Regions from separate parts of the Streptomyces sp. NPDC014734 genome, predicted to be linked through region 2. Evidence: riboswitches for the same ligand, from Rfam matches in the RefSeq annotation. Region 2 holds a riboswitch; the other holds the start of a gene.
What was found. Region 2 has a riboswitch for cyclic di-AMP ahead of ACF1CT_RS04045 (M23 family metallopeptidase). Riboswitches for the same ligand answer to the same signal wherever they lie in the genome.
Positions count from the first base shown of each region.

Region 1: another riboswitch for cyclic di-AMP. It lies ahead of ACF1CT_RS20595 (transglycosylase family protein); the one in region 2 lies ahead of ACF1CT_RS04045 (M23 family metallopeptidase).

Region 1 is NZ_JBIBYN010000012.1:132,223-135,960, reverse strand. Features, by position in the region: gene eno (phosphopyruvate hydratase) at 1-832, opposite strand, end outside; gene ACF1CT_RS20595 (transglycosylase family protein) at 1,152-1,925, opposite strand; cyclic di-AMP (ydaO/yuaA leader) riboswitch at 1,929-2,099, opposite strand; gene ACF1CT_RS20590 (transglycosylase family protein) at 2,399-3,400, opposite strand; gene ACF1CT_RS20585 (cytochrome P450) at 3,516-3,738, opposite strand, start outside.
Region 2 is NZ_JBIBYN010000002.1:26,643-30,380, forward strand. Features, by position in the region: gene ACF1CT_RS04045 (M23 family metallopeptidase) at 337-1,398, opposite strand; cyclic di-AMP (ydaO/yuaA leader) riboswitch at 1,668-1,820, opposite strand; gene ACF1CT_RS04050 (PP2C family protein-serine/threonine phosphatase) at 2,067-3,167, opposite strand; tRNA gene ACF1CT_RS04055 (tRNA-Met) at 3,456-3,529, opposite strand.

The sequences.
Region 1 (3,738 bases), on a different contig from region 2:
GGTACGCGGAGACGAGCTCCTCGTAGTACTCGGTCATCTCGGCGGCCGAGCGGGACTTGCCCTCGAACTCGTACTTCCCGTCCTTGTAGAACTCGGACGCGGCGACGTCGAGCGCGAGCGCGATGTCCTTGCCCGGGACGTAACCGGCCTCCTTGACGGCCTCGACGATGAGGTCGAGGGCGGCGCGGTTCGACTCCAGGTTCGGCGCGAAGCCGCCCTCGTCGCCGAGGCCGGTCGACAGGCCCTTGGTCTTCAGGACCTTCTTCAGGGTGTGGTAGACCTCGGCACCCCAGCGCAGGGCCTCGGAGAAGGACTCCGCGCCGATCGGGGCGATCATGAACTCCTGGATGTCGACGTTGGAGTCGGCGTGCGACCCACCGTTGAGGATGTTCATCATCGGAACGGGCAGCAGGTGCGCGTTCGGGCCGCCGAGGTAGCGGAACAGCGGCAGGTCCGAGGCCTCGGAGGCGGCGTGCGCGACGGCCAGCGAGACGCCGAGGATGGCGTTGGCGCCGAGCGAGCCCTTGTTCTCGGTGGCGTCCAGGTCGAACATCGCCTGGTCGATCAGCCGCTGCTCGGTGGCGTCGTAGCCGACGAGCTCCGGGCCGATCTGCTCGATCACGGCGAGGACGGCCTTCTCGACGCCCTTGCCCTGGTAGCGGTTGGGGTCGCCGTCGCGAAGCTCAATGGCCTCGAACGCGCCGGTGGAGGCGCCGGACGGCACAGCAGCACGGCCCGTGCTGCCGTCGTCGAGGCCGACCTCGACCTCGACCGTGGGGTTCCCCCGGGAGTCGAGGATTTCTCGGGCTACGACGACGTCGATGGACGGCACGAGGCATCTCCTTCTGGGATATGACGCTGGTTCTGCAGGGTCACTTTGGCCTTGCGACAAGAGCCTAACCGGCCCGGCCCGCTCGGCCCGACGACCGCCCGCCCCCTGGGACGAAAAAGGGCCCGAGAGGGCATGATCCGGGGCAAACGGCAGGTTCATTACGGATCAGTAACTACAAAGGTTGAACCGACGGGCGCCGCACACCGCGCCCCTCACGCAGAAACCCCGGCCCGGCGCGTACGGGGAAACGCGCGCCGGGCCGGGGTGGCTCGGGGAGGAGAGAGCCGGGCCGGGATGGCCCGGGGGGAGGGAGCCGGGACTACTTCGTCAGGTGCAGCTGCTGACCCGGGTAGATCAGGTCGGCGTCCTCGACGATGTCCTTGTTCAGCTCGAACAGCCGCTGCCAGCCGCCCTTGACCTTGTGGTCCGCGGCGATCTTGCTGAGGGAGTCGCCGGAGACGACCTTGTACTCGCCGTCGCCCTTCTCGACCTTCTCGCCGGTCGGGGTGGTGACGGTCTTCTTCGACTCGGCGCGCGGGGCGGCGTGGCGCTCCGAGCGGGAGGCGGCCGGGGCCTCGGTGCGCTCGGCCTTCTTCGGCTGGGCCTTCTTCGGCTGGGCCTGCTGCGACTGCTGACGCTTCGGCGCCGAGGGGGTGCTCTGCTGCTTGGCGGCACCGGAGTTGGCGGAGGAACCGGTGTCGACACCCGGGTCGACACCGTCGTTGCGCAGGTTGCCGGCCCAGGCGCAGCCCCAGGCACCCGGACCCTGCATGGCGAGAAGGCGCTCGGCGGTGGCGATCTGCTGGGCCTTGGTGGCCAGGTCGGCGCGGGGGGCGTACTGCGTACCGCCGGCGGCGGCCCAGCTGGACTGCGAGAACTGCAGACCGCCGTAGTAGCCGTTGCCGGTGTTGATGGACCAGTTGCCGCCGGACTCGCACTGGGCGACGGCGTCCCAGGTGGAGACGGAGGCGGCGGAAGCGCCGGTCGCACCCATCAGCGGAACGGCGACGGCGGTGCCGGCGACACCGGCGAGCGTGGCGATCCGGACGGCCTTGGACGGGCGGCGGTGCTTGCCCTTGCCGGAAAACAGCATGGAACTTCTCCTCACCGACGCCTACGAGGTGAGCTGTCGGGTTCGGGCCAAGTGAGTTGCCCGGTCGCACGTCCTAGCGCGCGACTTCACCCCTAGCCGGTCCTGATGCGTCCTTCGACGACCGGGCCGACGCCTACCTGGGTCCCCCGCTCCTGCCTACGGCGCTTTCGCGTCTGTTCCCCCCGACCGACGGCAGGATTCGGCGTGACGGTCGACGGGGCCCGCGGTGCGAGCGGTTTCGAACGTAAACATACGCAAGCCCTACATTCAAAGATGGACACATCGGACAATATGCCCTTACTTGCATCCGATGAACTGCCGTTTCCGCAGGTCGGGAGCGATGCGCGAGAACACCTCGGACACGACACGCCAATACACGCAAAGAGACCCATGTCTCACTTGGACACAAGTGGACATAGGCCCCTGAAGCACCCCAGACTTTGAGGCTCTTTCAGTCGATTGTCAGGCAGTTCTCAGCCTGCCCTCACATCGAGTTCGAGGTTCTGGCCAGGGAGGATGAGGTCCGGGTCGGAGCCGACGACGTCCTTGTTCGACTCGTAGAGCGCGGTCCACCCACCGGGAACCTTCTGTGCGTCAGCAATCGCCCAGAGATTGTCACCGGGACGGACGGTGTAGGTGTCGTCGGCGACCGGGGCTCCCGTGTCGCGGGCCCCGCCCTCGCCCCGGGAGGCGTGACGGCCCGACTCGCGGTCGTCGCCGCCGGACGAGTCGCGGCCCTCCTCGGCGGCCGGGGCGCCGCGGTGCTTGCCACCCGTGCCCGCGGCACCGTCCGTTCCGGACGGGGCGGAGGAACCCGAGGGATCGGAGGAACCCGAGGAACCGGGGCCTGACGAACCGGACGCGTCGTTCGCGCCGGGGGAACGGGAGGCGTCCGCGGACGGGGACGCCGACTCGGTGGCCGAGGGGTTCGCGGACGGCTCGGTGCCGCCCTTCGGCTCCTTGGCGTCGTCCGCGGGCGTGGCGCCGTCGGACGGGGACGCCGACGCGCCCTTCGCCGGCTGCTCGCTCCCCGTCGCCCCCGCGGACTGAGCCGGGTCGGCGGAGGGCGTCACTCCCGGGTCGACCCCGGGCAGCGCCCCGCCCGTCGCGAGGCCGGAGATGACCGCACAGCTCGGCCACGCCTTCGGGCCCCGGGCGTCGAGGATCTTCTCGGCCACCGCGATCTGCTGCGCCCGGCTGGCGAGGTCGGCCCGCGGGGCGTACGACTCACCGCCGTACGCCTTCCAGGTCTCCGGGGAGAGCTGGAGGCCGCCGTAGGAGCCGTTGCCGAAGTCGGCGCTCCACGTGCCCCCGCTCTCGCACTCGGCAACCCGGTCCCATGTCGTGGCGTCGGCCGCCTGCGCGGCGCCCGCGCCGAGCAGCGGGATGGCGATGGCGGATCCGGTCACACCCGCGGCGACGACGATGGCGGGTGCCTGACGAGGGCGGCGGTGTCGGCCGTTCGCGGAGCCCATGGGATTGCCTTCCGTGTGACGGACAAGGTCTGACGAGCGACTGGTGGGTCGAACGGTGAACCTAGCCGGACCCGAACGCGTGTCACAAGTCGATGCAGCACGGATCACGTCAAAGTCACAGAGTTGACGCGGCGTCAGTCCCAGGGGCTCCGGGGCGGGGCGTGAACTCAACCGGCAGGGTGCGCAGTCCGCGCATGATGAGCCCTCCGCGCCACCGCAAATCGGCAGGTTCTCCCGCGAGTCGCAGGTCCGGAAGGCGGGTCAGCAGCGTGGCGAGTGCGGTCCGTCCCTCCAGTCGGGCGAGCGGCGCGCCCAGACAGTAGTGGATGCCGTGCCCG
Region 2 (3,738 bases):
AAGCAAGCCGGCAGCCCTGGCGTCGGGGGGAGCGCCAGGGCCGCCGAGGTTTCATGGCCGGCGAACCAGCTCGGTCCACAAAGGGCACGTGAACCCCAACGGACTCAAGGACACGAGGGCTCAAGGGCTCAAGGGCTCAAGGGCTCAAGGACACGAGGCCCACAAAGAACCACAAGAACCACCGGGCCCACCGGGCCCACCAGGCCCGCAGGGGCTCAGCGCCACGAGGGACCCGGTAGCGCGCGGACCTCAGCACCGCAGGGGGCTCAGCGCCACCGGGAACTCAGCACCGCAGGACGGCCGGAGACGACGATCCGGAGCCCGTCCAGCGGTGGTTCAGGGGGTGAGCCCCTTGTTCCGGAGCCAGTTCATCGGGTCGACACCCGTACCGTCGGGGGTGTGGACCTCCAGGTGGAGGTGGGCTCCCGTCACGTTTCCGGTGGCACCGACCCGGCCGATGGTCTCACCGGTGGAGACCTTCTGGCCGACGCCGACACCGATCGAGGACTGGTGGCAGAACCACAGCTCCGTACCGTCCTCCAGCTCCAGCACCGTGCGGTAGCCGTACGCGCCGGACCAGCCCGCCGACTTGATGGTGCCGCTGTGCACGGCCTTGATCGGCGTGCCCGTCTGCGCCGCGAAGTCGAGGCCGGTGTGGTGGCCGGAGGACCACATGGGGCCGGCCTGCCCGTACGTCGAGGTGATGGTGTAGGAGCTGACCGGAATGGCATAGCTGGCAGCGAGCTTGGCGAGACGCAGGGCCTCGGCCTTCTTCTTGGCCTCCTCCTCCGCCTTCTTCTTCTCGGCGGCGACCTTGGCCTCGGCGGCGTCCTGCTGTTTCTTGGCCTCCGCGGCGGCCTTCTCCGCGGCGACCTTCTCCTGCGCCGCCCTGGCCTCGGCGTCGGCGGCGTCCTGCTGCTGCTCGGCCTGCTGGAGGATACGGGCGCGGAGCGCCTCCCCCGCGTCCGTCGTACCCTGCTCGGCCTCGGCGGAGGTGAGGCCGGCCGTGGTGAGCGGCGCGTCGGCGGTGGTGTCCCGGGGCTTGTCGTCCTCGGAGCCGCCCGAGAAGAAGGCACCCACGCCGGGAAGGGACGCGGCGTCGGGCAGGTTGTCCGCGATGGAGTCGGGGAGCGAGATGGAGACCGGCGGCTTGCTCTGCGCGGTGGCCATGCCGCCCGCGCCGACGGCCGCTATGACGCCGACCCCGAGCACCGTGGAACTGCGGGCAAGTCCGTTGCGCTGCTTGGCGACACGGTGCTTGCCGCGTACAGGACGGACGGACTCCTCGGTGGGGTTCCACTCGTCCAGGGCACGCTCGGGACCGCGGTCGAGGTCGGCGTGGAACTCACCGCCGGATCGGCCCGCGACGAAGACCTCGCCCGGTTCACCGCCGCCCATGCCGGGATCGGTGCCGTACGACGTACCGGAATCGGAGCCGAACGCCGTTCCCGTGCCGACGGTTCCGTACTCGGAGCCGTAGCCGGGTTCGGGGGCGTAACCGTAACCGGAACCGTAACCCTGGACGGAACCGTAGCTCTGGCCGGAGCCATATCCCGGGCCGGAGCCGTACCCCGGGGCGAAGTCGGCGCCGTTACCGGGTCCGAATGCGGAGTCGAGCCGGGTGGGGGCCTCTGGGGCAGGCTTGTTGGACGCCACGGGGGCGCACTCCTTTCCTTCCTTCTCGCCTACCGGGTTAGCTGACGGGTTCGGAGCAGGAAGGTCTCCTACGGACTTCTCCGCCTCTCACGAGGCACAGATGTCCGATTCACCCCAAGGTGATGGTTCCCCGGTTTCCTTTCGGAATTCGGCGCTCGCACGCGGTGCCGCCACTGACGACGGCTGGGACGACCGCACTGCGTTATCGAACGTTAATAGACACCCGGGTCCGATTCCAAGCCGTTCCCACTGATCGTTCACGTCTTTGGCCTGGACTTTACGGGACACAGGCGGACGCAACAGACGAGTTGATCGCCCCTCAGTCACACCCCTTGAACTGACGTTGCGTCAAATGTTATCGGAGCGGCGTCTCTCGATTACGCACCGTGGCGCCCTCGACGGCCCGGACGTCATCCCGATCGCACGGGGCCCGGCCCCACGATCCGGACGGTTCTGCGCCGGTCCGGCTGCCCCTCCGCAGGACGCACGACCGCGAGCAGCGCCATGTCGTCCGTCGACTCGCCACCCGTGTGCAGGCGCACGTCATCGGTGAGCGCGGACAGCAGCTCCTCGGGGCCGGGGAAGATCCGCCCGCGCAGCCGGGCCGCCGGATCGTAGAAGACCCCCTCGGCGTTCCGCGCCTCGGAAAGACCGTCCGTGTAGAGGAGCAGAGTCGTTCCCGGCAGCAGTTCCCACTCGTCCGCCCGGTCGGGCCACGCGCCCAGGTCCATGCCGAGCGGCAGCGCGGGCACCGACGGCGCCAGAACGTCCAGCGCCCCGTCCGGGTGCAGCAGGATCGGCTCCGGATGCCCCCGGTTGACGATCCGGACCCGGGACAGCCCCGACGGGATCTCGGCAAGTACGGCAGTGGTGAAGCCCTCCACGGCGTCGAGCCCCCTCCGCATCTCCCCCTCCCGCGCCAGCGCCCGCTCCAGCCGCCGCGCCACGCCCTCCAGGAAACGCTCCTGTTCGGCCGCCTCCCGGAACGCCCCGATGACCACCGCCACCGTCTCCACGGCGTCGAGCCCCTTCCCGCGCACGTCCCCCACCACCAGCCGCACCCCGTGCGGGGTGTCCGTCACGGCGAACAGGTCGCCGCCGACGAACTCGTCCGCCTGGGCCGCCTCGTACCGGGCCGCCACATGCAGCCCTCCGATCCGGTCAGACGGCTTCGGCAGCACGGCGCGCATGGCCCGCTCGGCGATGACCCTCGCGGACGCCAACTGCTCATTGCTCCGCCGCACGACCCCGTTGATCACCACCGCCAGGATCGAGACGGTGGCCAGCGTGAGCAGTTCGATCAGCGGCACGATCTCCGGCAACGTCCTGCTGAACAGCCGCAGCGCGACGACGGCCAGCATCGAGGCGACGCCGATACGAATGGTGCTGGCCAGTGAGAAGAACGGCGCGGCGATCAGCGGTGCCGCCACGAACATCGGGATGGCGGTGAAGGTCGGCGGCGTCAACAGGTCGAACACCAGTCCGCCGGCGATCATCAGCGCGGGCAGCATGCGCACGAACTGCCTGGTACCGGCGACCCCTGCCCCTTCTCCGGCATGCCTGCCGCGCCGCTTCAGCCGCTTCCACACCTGTGGTCTCCTGCCCGGTACGCGCGGCTGCGGACGATACCGCGCCCCGCCCTCAGGCTCGCCGGAGCGGAGCCGTGCGGCGAATCCTCGTCCCCCAATGGGGGTACCCGCAGGGCGCAGCTCACACCCCACCCGATGTGCGCCCGGCCGTCGCACGCCAGAACGACCTGGGCCCGACACGCTGCATGCGTGTCGGGCCCAGGTCTTCAGTAGCGGGGACAGGATTTGAACCTGCGACCTCTGGGTTATGAGCCCAGCGAGCTACCGAGCTGCTCCACCCCGCGTCGGTGAACACAACTCTACGGCATGTTCGGAGCGCTCATGACCACTCGGTGTCCGGGCCGTGTACGCGGCGGGACACGGGCACCGGAAGAAGGTGCCGCCGCCGGAGCCGCGTCACCGACACCGCAACACCTCGCCGAACGGCCGCCACCCCTCCGGACGGCGACGAGCGGATCCGGATATGGGGTGATATCACTGATTCATCAGTCGA